Regions from separate parts of the Hydrogenophaga sedimenti genome, predicted to be linked through region 2. Evidence: predicted binding sites of a transcription regulator. Region 2 holds the regulator's gene; the other holds the start of a gene.
The links. Region 2 encodes NrdR, which represses ribonucleotide reductase genes. Its sites were predicted from a motif close to CACNANATNTNGTG; they were not measured.
Positions count from the first base shown of each region.

Region 1 (10,959 bases), on a different contig from region 2:
AGTCGCTGCCGCACTCGCTGCGCGGCGAGGTGCTCACGACCGAACAGGTCGCCTGACCAGGGGATTCAGGCGCCAGGCCGTCCCAAATCAGTTCTGCGGTGGTTTGAGGTAGCGCTGGTCCGACCAGGTCGCCAGCCACTGCGGCACGAAGGCGACGAAGATGGCGCCGAACATGCCGGTGAGGAAGGCATCGCCCCAGGCCATCAGCCAGCGCGCCACCAGCGACCACTCCCGCCCCGGCTCGCCGGCCACCCACTGCAGGCCCTCGAACAGCAGCCCCGACAGGAACACCGCCACGGCGGTGCCGAAAAACGCACGCCCCAGCGTGTAGACAAACGGGTTCGGCGGCAGCCAGCGGCGCAGCACCGCGCCAATCGCCAAGGCCAGGAGCGCCGGCACCAGTCCGGTCCAGACCCACTGCATCAGCACCACCTCGGGGTCGGCCTGTCCCACGAACCAGACCACGGCGGCAACCCCACCGAGCACCAGCACGGCCAGCGGCCAGCCCAGCATCAGCACCAGCAGGCAGGCGCCCGAGAGCTGCACCTGCAGACCCTGCGGCATCTTCTGCGGCAGCAGCCAGAGCCAGGGCAGCAAGACCAGCGCCGCCAGCGCGGGCGTGAACAAGGGCCCGCGCAGCATGCGCCAGGGCCGCAGCCACAGGGCCACCGCCACACAGGGCACCGCAATCAGCAGGTTCAGAACCATCCACATGGGAGGCGAGTATCGGCGTGCGCGCAGACAGGCCGCTTGACTTCCGTCAACCCCACCGGAGCGCGGGGATTGATCCAGAAACGCCGTGGAACTGGCTTCGCCAGGCCACAGGCGTTGCCCCCCAGAGGGGAAGACGCGCAGCGGCGCAGTGGGGTCACATTTTCGGCATGCCCTTCATGCCACCCATGCGCTTCATCATCTTCATCAGGCCGCCGCCCTTCATCTTCTTCATCATGCCCTGCATCTGCTCGAACTCCTTGAGCAGGCGGTTGACTTCCTGCACATGCACGCCGGCACCGGCGGCGATGCGGCGCTTGCGGGTGGCCTTGATGAGATCGGGCTTGGTGCGCTCGCGGGGCGTCATGCTGCAGATGATCCCTTCCTTGCGCTTGATGTCTTTCTCGGCGCGGGTCAGGTCGGCCTCGCTGGCCTTGGCGGCCAGGTTGCCGGGCAGCTTGTCCATCAGGCTGGACAGGCCACCCATCTGCTTCATCTGGCGGATCTGATCGAGGAAATCGTTGAGGTCGAAGTCGCCACCGCTCTTGACCTTGGCGGCCAGCTTCTGCGCCGCCTCCATGTCCACACCGGCGGTGACCTGCTCGACCAGGGCCACGATGTCGCCCATGCCCAGGATGCGCCCCGCGTGGCGGTCGGCGTCGAACACCTCCAGGCCGTCGATCTTCTCGCTCACACCAGCGAACTTGATTGGCGCACCGGTGACCTGGCGCACCGACAGCGCCGCGCCGCCGCGCGAGTCGCCATCCATCTTGGTCAGCACGATGCCGGTCAGTGGCAGCGCGTCCTTGAAGGCCTTGGCGGTGTTGACCGCGTCCTGGCCCTGCATCGCGTCGACCACGAACAGTGTCTCGACCGGATGGATCGCGGCGTGCAGCTCCTGGATCTCGCGCATCAGCACTTCGTCGATCGCCAGGCGGCCGGCCGTGTCGACCAGCAGCACGTCGAAGTAATGTTTCTTCGCGTAGTCCAGCGCCGCGCGGGCGATGTCCAGCGGCTTCTGGTCGGGCGAGCTGGGGAACCACTCGGCGCCGGCCTGCGCCGTCACCGTCTTGAGCTGTTCGATGGCGGCCGGGCGGTAGACGTCGCCCGAGACCGTCAGCACCTTCTTCTTGCGCTTCTCGATCAGGTGCTTGGCCAGCTTGGCCGTGGTCGTCGTCTTGCCGGCGCCCTGCAGGCCCGCCATCAGGATCACCGCCGGCGGCTGGGCCGCGAGGTTGATGTCCGCCACGCCTTCGCCCATGGTCGCCGCCAGCTCGCGGTTGACCACGCTGACCAGCACCTGCCCGGGCGTGAGCGAGCCCACCACCTCGGCGCCCAGCGCCTTCTCTTTCACGCGGGCAATGAAGTCGCGCACCACCGGCAGGGCCACGTCGGCCTCCAGCAGGGCCATGCGCACCTCGCGCAGCATGTCGGTGACGTTGCTCTCGGTGATGCGCGCCTGACCCCGCATTTCCTTGACGATGCGTGACAGACGGTCGGAAAGGGCTGAGGCCATGTTGGGGTCGGGGAAGTGGGGGACGGCGGGGGGTGACAGCGGCGAAACGCCGGGGTCGGGTCGCGTGGCGGAACCGGCGGCTCGCGCGGCCAAGACGCTTTAAACTCCAAGGGCGATTTTAGCTGCCTGCCCCCTCTCCCAACGGCCGCCACGCCCATTCATGACCTTCCTGCCCGCCCTCACCAGCAACCCGCCCGCAGCCCTGCTGTCGGCGGTGGCGGCGCTGTCGTACGCCTTCATCGCCTGGGCCCACCCGCGCCTGACCCAGCAGCAGACCCGCAACATCCTGGCCGTGGCCTGGCTGCTGCACCTGCTCGTGCTGGGTTCGGCGGTGCTGGAAACGCCGGCCCGCTTCGGGTTCGCGCCAGCCCTGTCGGTCACCGCCTGGCTGGTGCTGACGGTCTACCTGATCGAGAGCCGCATGTATCCGCAGCTCAAGGCGCGCTGGACGCTGGCGGTGCTGGGCACGGTGGCGGTGCTGCTGGCGCTGTTCTTCCCCGGCGCCCAATACCATGCCCTGCCCTCGAACTGGATGCCGCTGCACTGGGCGCTGGGCATCGCCTCCTACGGGCTGATCGCCGCGGCGGTCGTGCACGCCTGGCTCATGCAGCGCGCCGAGAAGGCCATGCGCCTGGGCACCACCAGCGACACCTCGATGCCGCTGCTGACGCTGGAACGACTGACCTTCCGCTTCGTCGCCGCCGGCTTCGTGCTGCTCAGCGCCACGCTGCTGGTCGGTGGCTGGTTCTCCGAACTCATCAACGAGCGCTGGGTCTGGAACCACAAGACGGCGTTCTCGGTGCTGGCCTGGCTGACCATGGGCGTGCTGCTGCTGGGTCGCTGGCGCCTGGGCTGGCGCGGTCGCGTCGCGGTGCGCATGCTCTACCTGGGCGCAGGCTTCCTGCTGCTGGGCTACGTCGGCTCGCGCTTTGTGCTCGAAGTGGTGCTGCACCGGATCGGCTGACGATGAAATTCCTTCTGGTCCTGACCGTGCTGCTGGTCGCCTTCTGGATCTGGCGCAACAACCGCCAGTCCGAACAGGACGACGCCGCACCGAAACGCAAGGAGCCGGCACGCCCGATGCCGATGATTGCCTGCGACCAGTGCGGCACCCACCTGCCCGAGAGCGAAGCGGTCCAGGGCAACCGGGGACGCTACTGCTGCCAGGAGCACCGGCGCCAGCACGAAGCCGCCGTGCGGTGAGCCACTGACTCCGGACTCGGCACACCCATGGCATCCGATCCGAACTCCCAGTTTGCCCCCTCCTGGTACTCCACCCTGGAGGCCGGCAGCAGCCTGCAGGACCAGGCCCACCACGTGCGCGCCTATGTGCGGCTGTGGAAGGCGTTCATGCGGGCCCGCGTGCTCATCGCCCTGGTGCTGCTGGCGCTGCAGGTCTTCCTGCAGAGCAACGGCGGTGGCGGCGCGAAATGGCTGGCGGGCGTCTGCGCACTGCACCTGGGCGCAACGATCGCCGTGCTGCTGTGGACCAAGCGCATCGAGCCGGGCCGGGCCTTCCGCGTCCAGTGGCTGCTGACGATTGCCGTCGACCTGGTGGTTTTCGGGCTGCTGGACCACTTCCAGCAGGCGGGCATCAACTACACGCCGCTGTTCGCGTTGCCGGTGCTGCTGGCCGCCATCCTCGGCTCCATGACGCTGGCGCTCGCCACGGCGGCGGTCACCACACTCTACCTGCTGGGCGACGCACTGCTCGGCGCGCCCCTGCTGAGCGACGTCTCGACCTCGCGGCTGCTGCAGTCGGGACTGAGCGGCACCGGTTTCTTCGTGGTCGCATTCCTGGCCAACCAGCTGGCCCAGCGCCTGGCGCGCGAAGAGGCGCTGGTGCAGAAGAGCCAGGCCGCGGCGCGCTCGCAGGCCGAGGTCAACGAACTGATCATCGAGAGCCTGAGCGAGGGTGTGCTGGTGGTCGACCGCCACGGCGTGGTGCGCAACGCCAACCCGGCGGCACAGGGCATGCTGATGGGCGACCACTACCCGCACGCCGCCAAGCTGCTGCTGTCGGCGCGCCCCGAATGGGAGAGCCTGTCGTTCCTGGTCGACCGGACCTTCCAGGTCGGTCAGGGGCTGGAGGCAGAGGTGCAGCTGGCCCCGGACGAATACACCACCTTGCGCCTGTTTGCCCGCACCCGGCTGACCAATGCGCAGAACTGGCGCCCCAACGACCTGTGCGTGCTGTTCCTCGAAGACCTGCGCGAGGTCGAGGCGCGGGTGCGCACCGAGAAGCTGGCCTCGATGGGCCGCATGTCCGCCGCCGTCGCCCACGAGATCCGCAACCCGCTCTCGGCGATCACGCAGGCCAATGCCCTGCTGGACGAAGAGGTCACCGAACCCGGCCAGAAGCGCCTGACGCGCATGATCGAGCAGAACGCGCAGCGCCTCTCGCGCATCGTCGACGACATCCTCAATGTGGCCCGGGCCCAGCCCAGCCAGGACGAAGGGCTGCCGGCCCTGCCGCTGGACCAGACCCTGCGCCAGATCACCCACGAGTGGACCCGCCAGAACCAGGCCAAGGGCGTGCTGGGCGTGCATCCGCATGCCCCGGGCCTGCACATCACCTTCGATCCCGAGCACCTGCGGCGCCTGATGATCAACCTGCTGGACAACGCCCTGCGCCACGCCAGCGGACAGGCCTCCTCGATCCGCGTGATCTCGCAGCCCGCCGGTCCGGACCGCGTGCGCATCTCGGTCTGGAGCGACAGTGCACCGCTGGAGCCCAGCGTGCTCAAGCACCTGTTCGAGCCCTTCTTCTCTTCCGAGAGCCGCTCCAGCGGCCTGGGCCTCTACATCTGCCGCGAGCTGTGCGAACGCTACGGCGCACAGATCGCCTACCAGCGCAGCCGCCTGGACCAGCGCGAGGGCAACGAGTTCTACGTGCTGGCGCCGACCACGCAGGGCGGCCCGCGCGCGCCGGTCCAGCAGAGCCTCTCCTATCCGCCCGGTGACTCGCTGCCGCCACCGACCCGGCCCGGCACGTCCACCAACGGCCCGCCCTCCCTTTCCACGCTCTGACGTTCTTCATGCCCGCCTCTCCCACCGCATGCGTGCTGGTCGTCGACGACGAACCGGACCTGCGCACCCTCTACGAACTCACGCTGCTGCGCGAAGGGTACGAAGTCGTGTCGGCGCCCGATCTGGCCCAGGCCCGCGAATGGCTGGCCCAGCGGCGCTTCGATGTGCTGATCTCCGACATGCGCCTGCCCGACGGGCTCGGACTGGAACTGCTGCGCGAACTCGGCGAACAGCAACGCAGCGAGAAGACCATCGTCATCACGGCCTACGGCTCGGCGGAGAACGCGGTCGAGGCCCTCAAGAGCGGCGCCTTCGACTACCTGACCAAGCCGGTGGACCTCAAGCAGCTGCGGTCCGCGGTGCACGCGGCCCTGCAAAGCCAGCGCATGGAGCCGGCGGCCGACCAGCGGCGCGCACCGGTGAGCGAACCGGTGCGCAGCGCGCCACCGCCACCCGGTGGCATCCGGGCGCTGGCGCGCATCGTGGGCACCTCGGCCCCGATGGTGCAGATCCGCCAGCGCATCGAAAAGGTCGCCACCAGCATGGCGCCGGTGCTGATCCTCGGCGAGTCGGGCACCGGCAAGGAACTGGTCGCGCGGGCGGTGCATGAGTGCAGCCACCGCACCGACGGTCCGTTCGTGGCGGTCAACTGCGGTGCGATTCCCGACAACCTGATCGAAGCCGAATTTTTCGGCGCCCGCAAGGGCGCGTACACCGGCGCCAGCCACGACCGCGAAGGCTATTTCCAGGCGGCGCGTGGCGGCACTCTGTTCCTCGACGAGATCGGCGACCTGCCACTGGGCATGCAGGCCAAGCTGCTGCGGGTGATCCAGGAACGGCGCGTGCGCCCGCTCGGCGGTGTGCAGGAAGAGGCGGTCGACGTCCGGCTGGTCAGCGCCACGCACAAGGACCTGTCGGCCCTGGTCAAGAGTGGCGATTTCCGCCAGGACCTGTTCTACCGGCTCAACGTCATCGGTCTTCGCACCCCGCCGCTGCGCGAGCGGCGTGAAGACCTGCCGGAGCTGGTGCTGGCCCTGCTGCAGCGCATCTGCGCCGAGTCGGGCCAGACCGCCCCGGTCCTGTCCGACGCCGCCCGCGCGTACCTGCAGTCGCGCGAGCTGCCCGGCAATGTCCGCGAACTGGAGAACCTGCTGCAGCGTGCGCTGGCACTGAGCAGCGGGTCGGTGCTGGAGGCCTGCGACTTCGAGGATTCCAGCGACAGCGCCGAGGTGCCGTTCCGGCCTTCCCAGCCGGACCAGATGGCCGAGCCGCCCGCACCGGCCCAGGCCACCGAAAACGCTGGCATTCCCGCCGACCTGCAGAGTTACCTCGATGAGCAGGAACGCCAGGTGCTGCTCAAGGCGCTCAAGGAATGCGACTTCAACCGCACCGCCGCCGCCAGCCGGCTGGGCTTGAACCTGCGCCAGATGCGTTACCGCATCCAGCGCCTGGGCATCACCATGCCCTCGGACGATGAAGACACCCAGAGTTGATGCCTTGAAGGCCGGTGCGGCGGGCGACTGGGATGGAGGCTGGCTCCGGACCGCGCGCGCCGTGGCCTCGCCCAACTTCGGCCCCCGCCCCGATGGCGCCCGCATCGACCTGATCGTGCTGCATTCGATCAGCCTTCCACCGGGTGTCTACGGCGGTCCGGAAGTCGAGCAGCTGTTCACCAACCAGCTCGACTGGTCGGCCCACCCCTACTTCGGGCAGATCCGGGGCATGGAGGTTTCGGCCCACTTCTTCGTGCGGCGCACCGGTGAACTGGTCCAGTTCGTCGACGCCGGCGCCCGCGCCTGGCACGCCGGTGCCTCGTGCTGGCGCGGACGCACCAACTGCAACGACGATTCGATCGGCATCGAGCTCGAAGGACTGGAAGGCGAATCCTTCGAGGCTCCGCAATACGCCACCCTGACCCAGCTCTGCGAGCAGCTGCGCGCGCGCTTCCCGATCGAGCACATCGCGGGCCACGAACACATCGCGCCCGGCCGCAAGCAGGACCCCGGTCCGGGCTTTGAGTGGTCGCGGCTGCAACGGTCCCTGGGCTGGGATCATCGGTATTTTCCCGGGTGCGTCGGCACCACAGAAAACGCCAGCGACTGACCGCGCGCCGCCGCCAGAAAACCTTCCGGCGTCCCGCCAGCAACGGCGCGGACTTGCGCCACAAATCCCGCCAGAAACCGCGCCGCCATTGGCGCCCTGAAAGCGAACGCAGAAGTTTCGCTGGCCCGCGGCATCCCGCGTCAGGCGCCGGAGGCTGCGCCATTTTTGCCAGACGAAAAGCAAACCGAAAAACCGCACGAAACACTACCGGTAGTGGCTTGTACCCCCACGAGACACCAGATATAGTGTGCGCTGCGCCAGACCACCTGGCCCTGTGCCCCGCGCCCCGCCGCCGGCACCCACACAAAACAAACGAAAGAGGAACCATGCTGACAGCCACGCCCACCGCATCCCCGAACGCCCCCCAACTGTTGACCGGCAGCGCCGGTGTCGCCGCCGAGCCGACCAGCTCGACCGTGTTTGCCCAGTACCAGATCATTCGCCGCAACGGCGCCGTCGTGCCGTTCGAGCCGAGCAAGATCGCGGTGGCGATGATGAAGGCGTTTCTCGCGGTGCATGGCACCCAGGGCGCCGCGTCGGCCAGCGTGCGCGAGACGGTGGATGCACTGACGCAGACCGTGGTGCGTGCGCTGGTGCGTTCGCGTCCGGGCGGCGGCACCTTCCACATCGAAGACGTGCAGGACCATGTCGAACTGGGCCTGATGCGCAGCGGACACCATGAAGTGGCCCGCGCCTACGTGCTCTACCGCGAACGCCGCACCCAGGAGCGCGCCCAGCAGGTGCAGGCCGCGCAACCCGCCGAAGCCGTCCTGCACGTGGTGGATGGTGGCCAGCGCGTGCCGCTGGACATCGCCCGCCTGCAGGGCCTGATCGAAGCCGCCTGCGCCAACCTGGGCAAGGACGTCAAGGCCGATCCCATCGTCGCCGAGACCAAGCGCAACCTGTACGACGGCGTGCCGATCGAAGAGGTCTACAAGGCCGCCATCCTCGCTGCCCGCACCCTGATCGAAAAAGACCCCGACTACACCTACGCCACCGCGCGCCTGCTGCTGCACACCGTGGTCAAGGAAGTGCTGGGCGAAGACGTGCCACAGGCCCAGCGCGCCGAGCGCTACGCCGACTACTTCCCGCAAGCCATCAAGAAGGGCGTGCAGAACGAACTGCTGGACGAGAAGCTGCTGCAGTTCGACCTGGCCCGCCTGGGCGCCGCGCTCAAGCCCGAGCGCGACCTGCAGTTCGACTACCTGGGCCTGCAGACCCTGTACGACCGCTACTTCCTGCACGTGCGCAAGACCCGCATCGAGCTGCCACAGACCTTCTTCATGCGCGTGGCCATGGGCCTGTCGCTCAACGAGATCGACCGCGAAGCCCGCGCCATCGAGTTCTACGAGGTGCTGTCCTCGTTCGACTTCATGTCGTCCACGCCCACGCTGTTCAACGCCGGCACGCTGCGCTCGCAGCTCTCCAGCTGCTACCTGACCACGGTGCCCGACGACCTCGACGGCATCTACGAGTCGATCAAGGAAAACGCGCTGCTGTCCAAGTTCGCCGGCGGCCTGGGCAACGACTGGACCCGCGTGCGCGCCCTGGGCGCCCACATCAAGGGCACCAACGGAGAATCGCAAGGCGTGGTGCCCTTCCTCAAGGTGGTCAACGACACCGCCGTCGCGGTCAACCAGGGCGGCAAGCGCAAGGGCGCGGTCTGCACCTACCTGGAAACCTGGCACCTGGACATCGAAGAGTTCCTGGAGCTGCGCAAGAACACCGGCGACGACCGCCGCCGCACCCACGACATGAACACGGCGAACTGGATTCCCGACCTGTTCATGAAGCGCGTGATGGAAAAGGGCGACTGGACCCTGTTCTCTCCCAACAACGTGCCCGACCTGCACGACCTGTTCGGTGCCGAGTTTGAAAAGGCCTACGTCGCCTACGAAGCCAAGGCCGAGCGCGGTGAGATCAAGCCCAGCCGCAAGGTGCCGGCCACCGACCTGTGGCGCAAGATGCTCTCGATGCTGTTCGAGACCGGCCACCCCTGGATCACCTACAAGGACGCCTGCAACGTGCGCAGCCCGCAGCAGCACGCCGGCGTGGTGCACAGCTCCAACCTCTGCACCGAGATCACGCTCAATACCAGCGACACCGAAACCGCGGTCTGCAACCTGGGCTCGGTCAACCTGCTCCAGCACGTCAAGGATGGCCAGCTCGACCACGCCAAGCTGCAGAAGACGATCAACACGGCGATGCGCATGCTCGACAACGTGATCGACATCAACTACTACGCGGTCAAGAAAGCGCGCGACTCCAACCTGCGCCACCGTCCGGTGGGCCTGGGCCTGATGGGCTTCCAGGACGCGCTGTACGAACTGCGCATTCCCTACGCCTCCAACGAAGCGGTCGAGTTCGCCGACAAGTCGATGGAAGCGATCTGCTACTACGCCTACTGGGCCTCGACCGAGCTGGCGCGCGAGCGCGGCCGCTATTCGAGCTACCGCGGTTCGCTGTGGGACCAGGGCATCCTGCCGCCCGACACGCTGGACCTGCTGGCGCGCGAACGCGGCGGCTATGTGGACGTGGACCGCTCGGCCACGCTGGACTGGGACGCGCTGCGCAAGAAGATCGCCGCCGATGGCATGCGCAACTCCAACTGCGTGGCCATCGCCCCGACCGCGACCATCTCCAACATCATCGGCGTCGACGCCTCCATCGAGCCCTGCTTCGGCAACCTCTCGGTCAAGTCCAACCTGTCGGGCGAGTTCACCATCATCAACGGCTACCTGGTCAAAGACCTCAAGCGCCTGGGCCTGTGGGACGACGTGATGGTCATGGACCTCAAGCACTTCGACGGTTCGCTGCGCCCCATCGACCGCGTGCCGCAGGACGTGAAGGCGCTCTACGCCACCGCGTTCGAAGTGGAGCCGCTGTGGCTGGTGGAGGCCGCGGCGCGCCGCCAGAAGTGGATCGACCAGGCACAGAGCCTGAACATCTACATGGCCGGCGCTTCGGGCAAGAAGCTCGACGACACCTACAAGCTCGCGTGGCTGCGTGGTCTCAAGACCACCTACTACCTGCGCACGACCTCGGCCACGCAGGCCGAAAAATCCACCGGCCGCACGGGCCAGCTCAACGCGGTTGCGGTGCACGGCCACGATGTCGCAATGAGCGCACCGGTCGCTGCCGCGGCGACGGCAGAACCTGCGACCGACATCAAGTTCTGCGCGATCGACGACCCGGGCTGCGAAGCCTGCCAGTGAGCTTCATGCGCCGATGCGAATGACCGTGATGAAACTTCTCACCGATTTCGATGCAGCACCGCAACACAATGCATTCGCTCGGCACATGATTGCTTTGCAATTCATGTCGACGCTTCGATAATCCACCGAATTGGACACCCCTATGTTGACCTGGGACGATCAAGTCACTCCCGCTGTTAAGCCCGCACCGATTTCCCCGACTGCTGTTTCGTCGGGTGTGCAAGCGTCACTGTCCTCCGCCGCACCGTCTTCGTCCGACAGCGCCCGACGTGTCAACGTCGCCGACAAGCGCATCATCAACGGACAGACCGACGTCAACCAGCTCGTTCCCTTCAAGTACAAGTGGGCCTGGGAAAAATACCTCGCCACCTGCGCCAACCACTG
Region 1 is NZ_JBPZHA010000003.1:138,052-149,010, forward strand. Features, by position in the region: gene miaB (tRNA (N6-isopentenyl adenosine(37)-C2)-methylthiotransferase MiaB) at 1-56, shown strand, start outside; gene ACS5NL_RS05795 (hypothetical protein) at 88-708, opposite strand; gene ffh (signal recognition particle protein) at 869-2,227, opposite strand; gene ACS5NL_RS05805 (cytochrome C assembly family protein) at 2,388-3,191, shown strand; gene ACS5NL_RS05810 (PP0621 family protein) at 3,194-3,430, shown strand; gene ACS5NL_RS05815 (sensor histidine kinase) at 3,458-5,257, shown strand; gene ACS5NL_RS05820 (sigma-54-dependent transcriptional regulator) at 5,266-6,750, shown strand; gene ampD (1,6-anhydro-N-acetylmuramyl-L-alanine amidase AmpD) at 6,731-7,360, shown strand; gene ACS5NL_RS05830 (ribonucleoside-diphosphate reductase subunit alpha) at 7,687-10,575, shown strand; gene ACS5NL_RS05835 (ribonucleotide-diphosphate reductase subunit beta) at 10,718-10,959, shown strand, end outside.
Region 1: a site for NrdR is predicted at 7,595-7,608, ahead of ACS5NL_RS05830 (ribonucleoside-diphosphate reductase subunit alpha). Genes of this name have one in related genera too.

Region 2 (10,959 bases):
CCGCGTGATCCCCGGCTTCATGGTCCAGGGCGGCGGCTTCGAGCCCGGCATGACCCAGAAGTCCACCGACGCGCCGATCCAGAACGAAGCCAACAACGGCCTGCGCAACGAGGTCTACACGGTCGCCATGGCCCGCACCAACGACCCGCATTCGGCCAGCGCGCAGTTCTTCATCAACGTCGCCAACAACAGCTTCCTCAACCACACGGCGCCCAGCGCCCAGGGCTGGGGCTATGCCGTGTTCGGCAAGGTGGTGTCGGGCTCCGACGTGGTCAAGAAGATCGAAGCCCTGCCGACCGGCCGCAAGGGCTTCCACGACGACGTGCCCAAAGAGGATGTCGTGATCGAAAAGGCCGTCGCCCTTTGATCGGCGGGGCCCAGGCCCCTGCGCCAGACCCGACGATGGCGACCGACGACCGCTTTGCCACATGGCGCGCTCCCGCGCACTGGCAGGCGGTCGATTTCATTTCGGACCTCCATCTCCAGGCGGCGCACGCCAGCACGGTGCAGGCCTGGCTCGACTACCTGCAGAAGCCGGCCATCGGACGCCCCGATGCGCTGGTGATTCTGGGAGATCTGTTCGAGGTGTGGATCGGCGATGACGCACTGAATGAACCGGACGGCTTCGCCAGCCAATGCGCCCGGGCGCTGCGTGCGTTCAGCCGCACCACCCCCACCTTCTTCCTCTGTGGCAACCGCGACTTCCTGTTGGGAGAGGCCGCGCTGACAGCCTGCGGCATGCGAGGCCTGGCCGATCCCACGGCACTCGACTTCCATGGCCAGCGCTGGCTGCTCAGTCACGGCGATGCACTGTGCCTGGACGACACCGACTACCAGCGCTTCCGTGCCCAGGTGCGCTCTTCCGCGTGGCAACAAGCGTTTCTGTCGCAGCCACTGGCCAAGCGCGAAGCCGTCGCGAAGGACCTGCGCGAACGCAGCGAGGCGCGCAAGCAAAGCATGGCCCACGACCCCGAACTCTGGGCCGATGTCGACGCAGAGGCCGCCCGGGAATGGCTGCAGCGGGCGGATGCCCGCACGCTGATCCACGGGCACACGCACCGCCCCGCAGAACACGATCTTGGCGATGGCCTGCGCCGCGTGGTGCTCAGCGACTGGGACGCCGACGCGCAGCCGCCGCGACTGGAAGTGCTGCGCCTGACCGCCGGTGGCCTGCAGCGCCTGCCACTGGCGCCTGCATGAGCACCCTGCTCCCGGCCGCACTGCAGCGCTGGCTGCCACGCACCTGGCGCCGCCTGCCGGAGCCGCCCACGGCACTATGGCGGGACATCGTGCAGCGCCACCCTTTCCTGCGCACGCTGACCGAGACCGAACGCCAGCGCCTGAAGCTGCTGAGCACCCATTTCCTGCAAGAAAAAGAATTCCACGGCGCGCACGGCCTGGCAGTCACCGACGCCATGGCGCTGACCGTGGCGGCGCAGGCCTGCCTGCCACTGCTGCACATGCTGCCCCCCTCGGGGAAGCGCTCCGCGCACCCGCTCTCGGTGCTGGACTGGTACGGTGACTTCGTCGGCATCGTGATCCAGCCGGGTGCCGCCGTGGCGCGACGCAACCACACCGACGCGACCGGCATCGTGCACCAGTACGACGAGGTTCTGGCTGGGGAAGCCATGGACCGGGGGCCCATCATGCTCAGCTGGGAAGACGTGCTCGCCGCACCGCACACCATCGACCGCGGCGGCAACCTCGTCATCCACGAGTTCGCGCACAAGATCGACATGCACGGCATGGGCGCCGGCAATTCGCCCGACGGCGCCCCGCCCCTGCCCGGTGCGCTGTGGGGCACCGGAAGCGAAGCAAAGGCCCGAGAGCACTGGCGCGCCGTGATGGCCGACGCCTATGCACGGTTTCGCGAGTCGCTGTCGCTGGCCGAGCGCTTTGGTGGTGACACGCCCTGGCTCGACGCGTACGCGGCCACGCACCCGGCCGAGTTCTTTGCCGTGAGTTGCGAGGCCTACTTCGTCAATCGTGAGCGCCTGGCCCTGGAGTTCCCGGCGCTGGTCACGCTCTACGACGGATTCTTCCGGTCCAGGCCCTGAGCGTCAGCGGCGCAGCAGCACCTTCAACACGTTCTGCACCCGACGCGCAGCACCGGCGTCGTAAGCCCCCGAGAGCACCTTGGCCAGATCATGGCCCCAGGTGTCGGACGGCGGTGCATCGTGGCGGCGGGTCAGCAGCTGCAGCTGCAGCTGACGGCGAGCATCCAGCTGCTCCGCGGGCGTGGGCACTTCGGCCGCCATTTCCAGCCGCAGCAAGGCCTCGGCGGGCACCGGCGAGGCGGCTCCACCCAGGGCACTGGTCCAGGCCGAACGGGCCGCCGCGGTCACCCGGCCACCCAGCGCCTGTGCCGCCGGCACCGCGGAAGGATCGCGTTTTTCCCAGGCATTGACCAGTTGAGTCAGCACTTCACCGTGCGCCTGCGCCGCCAGCTTGCGCATGGTGGCCTCGGCGTGTTCGATCGCCTGGCGCTGCGCGCGGAAGGCCGCGTCGCCCAGACGGGGTGTCGCATGGCCCGGCGCAGAGCGGGGAGGACGGCTTTCCGCCCAGGCGCCGCGTGGGCCGCGGGCGTCCCGGCCATCGCGCGCGTCGCGCCCACCCGGACCACGGCGGTCATCGCGTCCTGCGGGTTCGGTCTTCTTCATGCCCGGGCGGTCGTCGCCACGCATGGCGACCAGCTTGCGCGCAGGGGCCGCGGGGACAGGCGCGGGGGCCGGCGCCTCAGGCGCAGCGGTGGTGTCGTCGGCATCCGATGCCGCAGCAGCATCACCGGCATCGGGTGCCGAAGCGGCTTCACCGGCGGGTTCTGACTTCGGCGACTCGGCCCTGGTTTCGGCGCTGGCAAGCACCGCCGGCGCCTCTGCTTCGCCCCGCAGGGCGCGTTCCAGCGCCTGCTGGGCGCTGCGGATCTGTTGCGCATCACCGGCCGCACAGGCAGCGTCCAGGGCGCGCGCCGCATCCAGCACCCGCTGGTCGTGTTCATTGAGCGCGGTCGCGGCCTTTTCACGCTCGCTGCTCTTGCGCTGGAAGGCCTCATCGATGGGCTTGCGGAACGCTTCCCAGAGCTTCTGCTCCAGCTTGCGCTCCAGCGGCACGGTGTGCGCTTCAGCCTGCCAGCGCCCCTGCAATTCCTTCACCGCATCGATGCGCAGCGCAGGACTGGCGCCCATCGCCGTCGCTTCTTCGATCATCTGACGACGGCGTGCGACGCTTTGCGACTGCGCGACTTCCAGGCCCGCGTGCGCCAGGTGCATGGCTTCTTTCCACTGCGGCTGCAACTCGGCGAATGCCTTTTCGCTCAGATGGCCGGCCTCGCGCCAGCGCTCGGAAAACGCATGCAGATCGCGGATCTGGACTTTCCAGTCGGACTGCCCGGTGTGCGCGACGGTCCATGCCTTGAGCTCTTCAATCAGCGCCAGGCGCTGCGCCTTGTGGGCTTCCGCCTGTTGGCGAACCTGGGTGAGCCAGACCTCGACCTGCTTGTGGGCCAGGGTGCAAGCCTCGTCGAAGCGTTTCCACAGCGCGTGATTCGCCTGACCGCCCTGATCGGTGGTTTTCCACTGCTCGCGCAAGGCGCGCAGGGTTTCCTGCAGCTTGCGGCCGCCCATGCGCTGGCCTTCGGGCGGCGCCAGCAGCGCTTCGGCCTTCTTCACCAGTTCTTCGCGCAACTGGTCGGCACGCCAGCGCTGCCAGTCTTCCAGCTCACCCGCCTGGGCCAGCACCGCGTGGGCCTTGGCCTCCAGATCCGGTCCCAGCAGACGTCCTTGTGACTTGAGCACCGCACGCACATCGGCCGCGGCCTTGGGTGTGGCCTTGCCGTGGCCCTGACCGACTTCCTTTTCCAGCACGGCCAGCACACGTTCCAGCTCGGCCACCGCCTTCTCCCGGCGTTCCTTGTGGGCCTGGGCATCCTGTGAAGCCACCACCTCGACGGTCTCACCCCGGGCCTGACGCAACTCATCGGCCCAGACCGGCACCGCCGGCAACGCGGCCTGCGGGTCGGCATCGGCCGCCACCGCCGTGGCCAGTGCGGCCTCGAAGGCGTCCCAGACCAGCTGCAGTTGCTGACGGGAAGCGTCCAGCATCGGCGGGAACTTGGGTTCCACGCTGGCCCACTGCGGATCCGCGGTGAGCTCGGTGGCCTGCTTCTGCCATTCGGCAACATCGTCCCGCAGCGCCTGGGCACTGGACTGCGCCTCGCGCCAGGACTTGGTGGACAAGACTTCAATGCGCTGCGCCATCAGGACCGCGGATTCGCGCTTGACCTGAACGCGGTCCTGCAGATCTTCGATCGCCTTGACACGCTCGGACAGCGCGACCTTGAGACCGGCCAGCGGTTCGCGCGACAAGGGCGCGCCGGCCCGGGCCGCATCGCGTTGCCAGGCCAGGGCATCGGCCAGGTTCATCCGCGACTGCCCGATGAGCGTCTCGGCCTTCTGGGCCCATTCGACGCCGATGTGTTCCTGGGCCTTCTGCCGGCGCAGCTCATCGAGCTTCTCTTTCAGCGGCTTGGCTGCGCCGCGGTCACGCTGCGACAGCTCCTTGAAGACCTCGTTCATCACCTCCCAGGTCGGCTCGGTCAGCAGCCAGGCGCGCACGCGGGCTGCCCGATCGCCAGACGTCGGTGCAGAGAATGCGCCGCCGGTGACGGCATCGAGGGGATGGGGGGTCTGGCTCGCGCCAACCGCCTTGGCACCGGCACTGGCCGAAGCCATCGGGTCGGTCGCGGGAGAAGACGGGGGCGTTTTGCGCAAAGAGAACAGCGACATAGGGCTAACAATGAATGGACGGGAACCACTCCCACCCAAGGGATCCGGGCGGGGTCGTTCAAACCCCTATTGTCGCCGCGGAACCGCCCCTCGACAGCGAACCCTGCTCCAGAAACGAGAAACCCCGGTCAGCCGAAGCTGCCGGGGTTGACGGCGGGGCAAAAACGCACTTGCCGTCTGGTCGGAAGCAAGGAGGGAATTGTCCCTGCGTCCTGGAAGCAAGAGATTGCTTCCGTGGGGTGCCGGACGGTGGCTGTACCACTTGTCTGGCGGGATTACCGACATACCGTCGGTGCACAAAGATTACTCCCGCACCCAGTCGTTGGCAAGCCCTGTTACCGCCCGGAAACCTTTGTTTTCTCGTTGGCCGACGAGGGTGCCAGCCGGACTTGCAACGAGCTGCAAAAGCCACCCGAACCGACAGGCGGCGCCTTCGGGCAAGGACCCGGCGGAGAGCCCCGTCACGCTTGCCGGGGGCGCTAGGAAAGTCAGCGGACTCAACAGCCCACGAAATACTAATAACCAAACTTTATATTAAACACAGTTTAAAACATTGACTTGACATTAGCCTGCCCATACCATTCGCCCGTTTCCCGCACAGGGATAACCCGAACACCGCCGGCCCCCACCCTCCTTCGGCCTGCGGTCCCGCCATTGATGGCGCCCCCCACCGCATGCAGCCACTCCTCCGGGATGGCTCAGCCTTGCAAGGAGCGACAGAATGACCCCGTACCTGACCGAGCACGACAAGAGCAGCGACGCAGCTGCCGCAACCCCCTGGCGCCTGGCCCTGGCCGACGCATTCCACGGCTTCATGGCCTTCACCCACAACGGCATGGCGCTGCTTGGCGTCGGCCTGGCCGCTCTGGCCCTGACCCTGGCAGCCCGCAGCGATCTGCGCACCCAGGCCGAACAGCAACTGCTGGGCTGGCTGCTGGAGCGCCATGATGTGACGCTGAGTGCGCAGGACGCGGAAGCGCCTCAGGACGCCGCCGACCGCACACTGGCGTCCAGTCCCGTCGCCCTGCCCAGGCAACAGGCCGCAGTGACCCAATGGCTCAGCCGCCGCTACCGGGTGGCGCAGGAGCCTCTGGCCTCCCTGGTGGCCGAAGCCTTCTCCATGGGCGAGAAGGCGCGCCTGGACCCGACCCTGATCCTGGCGGTGATGGCGATCGAGTCGCGCTTCAATCCTTACGCCCAGAGTCCGGTCGGCGCGCAAGGCCTGATGCAGGTGCTCACCCGCGCCCATTCGGACAAATACGCCGACTTCGGCGGCCAGGCCGCTGCCTTTGACCCGCTGAGCAACCTGCGCGTCGGCGTCAAGGTGCTGCAGGACTGCATCAAGCAGGCCGGCTCGGTCGAAGGCGGGCTGCGTCTGTATGTCGGAGCCGTGTCTTCCGACGGCAGCGACTACATCAACAAGGTGATGAGCGAGCATATGCGCATCCAGAGCGTCGCACTGGGCAAGCCGATGCCCACCTCCTTCCCGATTTTCTCGGCCATGCCTGTGGCCGCTCCGGCCGCCCCCGGTACCGAGACATCCACGCGGACCGGTCTGCTGGAACCCGCCGCCGAGGCCGCCCCTGGCGCCGCCCCGGCGCCAGCGGAGCCGCACTCCGGCGATCTCACCAGTTCCTGACCGGGATACCCCGATCCTCGGCGCGCCGACCTCACGGCTCGGCTAAACTAGCGCGGTGCACAACTGGCGATAGGCGCACGGCGGTTCTCCCGCCCTCCGCGCTGACGTGGCCCCCCGATCTGCCGGTCGGGACAACCACTGGGAAGTGCACCGCCCGTTTTCGGGCGTTCAGCCGTTCGCCTGGGCAGTCCCTGCAGCTTCATCCACACCGACCGAAGTGCGCGGGGTCCACGTCACCCGAGACTGCCAAACCATGTACGACCGCAACATCCTCATCGAGCAAACCGATCCCGAGCTGTTCGCCGCCATCCAGGCCGAGAACGCCCGCCAGGAACACCACATCGAGCTGATCGCCAGCGAGAACTACGCCTCGCCGGCCGTGATGGCCGCCCAGGGCACCCAGCTGACCAACAAGTACGCCGAGGGCTACCCGGGCAAGCGCTATTACGGCGGCTGCGAGTTCGTGGACGTGGCCGAGCAATTGGCCATCGACCGTGTCAAGCAACTCTTCGGCGCCGACGCCGCCAACGTGCAGGCCCACTGCGGCGCCTCCGCCAATGAAGCCGTGTTCCTGGCCTTCCTCAAGCCCGGCGACACCATCATGGGCATGAGCCTGGCCGAAGGCGGTCACCTGACCCACGGCATGGCCCTGAACATGTCCGGCAAGTGGTTCAACGTCGTCTCCTACGGCCTCAATGCCAAGGAAGAGATCGACTACGACGCCATGGAAGCCAAGGCCCGCGAGCACAAGCCCAAGCTGATCGTGGCCGGCGCGTCTGCCTACAGCCTGCGCATCGATTTCGAGCGCTTCGCCAAGATCGCCAAGGAAATCGGCGCCATTTTCATGGTCGACATGGCCCACTATGCCGGCCTGATCGCGGCCGGCGTGTACCCCAACCCGGTGCCGTTCGCCGACGTGGTGACTTCCACCACCCACAAGAGCCTGCGCGGCCCGCGTGGCGGCATCATCCTGATGAAGGCCGAGCACGAGAAGGCCATCAACAGCGCCATCTTCCCAGGCCTTCAAGGCGGCCCGCTGATGCATGTGATCGCTGCCAAGGCCGTGGCCTTCAAGGAAGCGCTGACCCCCGAGTTCAAGGCTTACCAGCAGCAGGTCGTGAAGAATGCTCAGATCGTGGCGGAGACGCTGACCCAGCGCGGTCTGCGCATCGTGTCGGGCCGCACCGAGAGCCACGTCATGCTGGTCGACCTGCGTGCCAAGGGCATCACCGGCAAGGAAGCCGAGGCCGTGCTGGGCAGCGCCCACATGACCATCAACAAGAACGCGATCCCCAACGACCCGGAAAAGCCCATGGTCACCAGCGGCGTGCGCATCGGCACCCCGGCCATGACCACCCGCGGCTTCAAGGACGAAGAAGCCCGCCTGACCGCCAACCTGATCGCCGACGTGCTGGACAACCCGCGCGACCCGGCGAACATCGAAGCGGTGCGCACCAAGGTCAACGCCCTGACCGCGCGCTTCCCGGTCTACAAGTGATCCCAGGCGGCGCAGCGCGATGAAGTGCCCTTTTTGCGGTCATCTGGAAACCCAGGTCGTCGAAACGCGCGTATCCGAAGACGCGGACTTCATCCGCAGGCGCCGCCAGTGTGGTCATTGCGAAAAGCGCTTCACCACCTACGAACGCCCGGAAGTCAGCTTCCCGGCGGTAGTCAAGAAGGATGGACGGCGCGTGGACTACGTGCCGGCCAAACTCCGCGCCTCGTTCGCGCTGGCCTTGCGCAAGCGCCCGGTCAGCACCGAGCAGGTTGATGCCGCCATCGAGCGCATCGAAGAAAAGCTGCTCAACCTGGGCGCCCGTGAAGTACCTGCCACCCGGCTCGGTGAAATGGTGATGCGCGAACTCAAGAAACTCGACAAGGTGGCGTATATCCGCTTTGCCAGCGTGTACCGTAGTTTCGAGGACATTGACGAGTTCCGGGCGCTGGTGGACGAAGTCCGCAAGTAGCCTCACTGCAACGAAATACCGCATTGATCCTCCATGCAGGGGACAATTCGCATACCAATAGCCTCCTCGGCGATTCTATTTGGACATCACCACCCGAATAATCCACCCAGGCAAACAGCCAGGGGATCAAAGGGATGGAAAACACAGTCAAGGCAATCAACGGGGCCCATCGCGGATACACACTGACAGAACTGGTGGTGGTTACCGCGCTGCTGGCAGTTCTCCTGCAGATCGCCATCCCCAAATTCGTGGAGTTGCTGTCTACATGGCAACGCGATCTGGTCACCCGCGCACTGACCAACCATCTCGCCCTGGCAAGGTCCGAAGCCATTCACTGGTCCCGGCGCGTCGTGATGTGCAGCAGTCCGGACGCACGAAATTGTGCGCCGCCATCCTCAAGAGAATGGGCCTCGGGCTGGCTGGTCTTTCAGGATCTCGATGACGACGGGCAATTTGGCCCAGAAGACAAACTCGTTGCGGTATCGCAAGGCACCACTGGAATCCGGAGCATCCGTGGCAGCGGAAATGTCCAACGATTCATATTCAATCCCACGGGAATGATGTCCTCCGGGATGGCTACCCTGGAGATCATGCCGCGGGTGGGGCCTACACAGAAAATCATTGTCAATCGCATCGGTCGGGTGAGACTGAGCCTGGATGAATAGAGGATGTCCGGCGCCAAGGTGAAGCCCAAGCGTGAAAAATGAATGCTTTTTACCGCTGAGGCATCCGAAAGCAACCGCGTGTCGGTGCGACTCAAGCCCAACAAACCGTGGCCGGTACATTGCAGTACGGAGCTGCAAATTGAAGTACCTGTCTTTCCCCCTTCCGCCACGCACCCAAGCCCAACACGGTTTCACACTTGTGGAACTGGTGGTGACGCTTGCCATTTTCGCGGTCCTGATCTCCCTGGCGATGCCCGACTTCAGCGAAACCGTTCGCCAGTGGCGCAGGGACAGCGCGACACGTGCATTGACATCAAGCCTGCAGCTGGCACGGTCGGAAGCGATCAAGTCCACACGAAAAGTGATGCTGTGCCCGAGCACCACGGGCACCTCATGCGCCACAGGCACCGAGTGGCGCAACGGCTGGATTGTGTTTGTTGACGACGGCGCGACCGATCAGGCGTTCAACACAGGCGAGCGCATCCTGCAGGCAACCTCCGCCCAGAGTGGGATTGCTTCGCTGACCAGCTCCGCCAACGTGGAGTTTTTGCAGTTTCTGCCCAGTGGGCTGATGGCGGCAGGGTCGACATCCGGTGCCAAGACCGGCGCCACCACATTCACTGTCACCCCCTCCGGCGTGACCTCTGCCACCCTAGTCAACAAGGTGGCCGTGTCTCCCGTGGGCCGTCCGACTGTCACCACCGTACATCCCTGAGCGACTCCTTGCCATGTTCCCGACTTGCCCTATTCCGCGCGTCACTCGCATGAGGTCCATCCAGCGACAGCAAGGTGCCAGCATGATCGAAGTGCTTGTCGCCGTTCTGCTGGTGTCCATTGGCCTGCTGGGCATTGCCGGGCTCTCCGGGGCCACGTTCAGCTACAACAAGACCTCGCAGGTCCGTCTGACCGGAATGGCCTTGGTCAACGACTTTGCAGATCGCGCCAGACTCAACGTTGCAGGTTACGACCGAGGCGGTTACAGCATCGCCTTGGGCGACAACTACCAGAGTTCGCCTGTCACGGTCGCCGCATCCAACTTGGGGCTTGACCCATCCGTGGCAGTAAACGGCAACAAGATTGCGGATGATCTGGCGGCCGCCGATGTGGATCAGTTTCTGCGCAGCGTGCGCAGCCGGCTTCCGCTCGGGGACGCCGTCGTCGTCAGCCGTCCGTCGGGTGCCACCAGGGACATGGATGTCTGGTTGCTCTGGCAACAGCCGCAGGTCGGAAGCGGTTCAGCGGATGACCTCAAGACCAGCGACTATCAGTTGTTCATGGCTGGCCAGGGGAATTGCCCCAACAGCCTGAGTGCGGCAGACAAACTTGTCTATAGCTGCATGTACTTCAAGGTGGGGCTGTGACCATGTCAAACCAACGCTTCGCCGGACGAACCCGCCTGCAGTTCCAGAGGGGTCTGAGCCTTGTCGAGCTGATGGTCGCGCTGACCATCGGCCTGTTCCTGATGGGTGCCGTCGGGATCATCTATGTCAACACGGCCACCACCTCCCGGGGCAGCACCCTGGAATCACAGATGAACGAGGATGCCACCTTGGCGCTGGAGTTGCTGCAACAGCAGGTTCGTCTCGCCGGTTTTTCCAATGTCAACAACTCCGGGGCACGGCTGTTCGCCGGGCGGGCGGTTCTGGGGTGTGATGGTGGATTTACCAACAACGCCGGGAGCACTGCCTTCGAGGCGCTGGCCTGCAACACGACCACCACCGGCTCGGATGCCATTGCGGTTCGCTACGAAGCGACCCTGCTCAACAGCCAGTCGGTGACCAGTTCCGGCGTTCAGCTTCCGGCCAACTGCGTCAATGAAGGGATCGCCACTTGGAATGCGCTGGCCGAAGGAGCATCCAGTGCCACACCGCTGGCCCTGGCCGACAACCGCTACTACGTGGCCA
Region 2 is NZ_JBPZHA010000013.1:95,760-106,718, reverse strand. Features, by position in the region: gene ACS5NL_RS19495 (peptidylprolyl isomerase) at 1-367, shown strand, start outside; gene ACS5NL_RS19490 (UDP-2,3-diacylglucosamine diphosphatase) at 403-1,200, shown strand; gene ACS5NL_RS19485 (M90 family metallopeptidase) at 1,197-2,057, shown strand; gene ACS5NL_RS19480 (DUF349 domain-containing protein) at 2,061-4,784, opposite strand; gene ACS5NL_RS19475 (transglycosylase SLT domain-containing protein) at 5,506-6,423, shown strand; ZMP/ZTP riboswitch at 6,473-6,616, shown strand; gene glyA (serine hydroxymethyltransferase) at 6,677-7,921, shown strand; gene nrdR (transcriptional regulator NrdR) at 7,941-8,390, shown strand; gene ACS5NL_RS19460 (GspH/FimT family pseudopilin) at 8,525-9,055, shown strand; gene ACS5NL_RS19455 (GspH/FimT family pseudopilin) at 9,195-9,770, shown strand; gene pilV (type IV pilus modification protein PilV) at 9,784-10,416, shown strand; gene ACS5NL_RS19445 (PilW family protein) at 10,419-10,959, shown strand, end outside.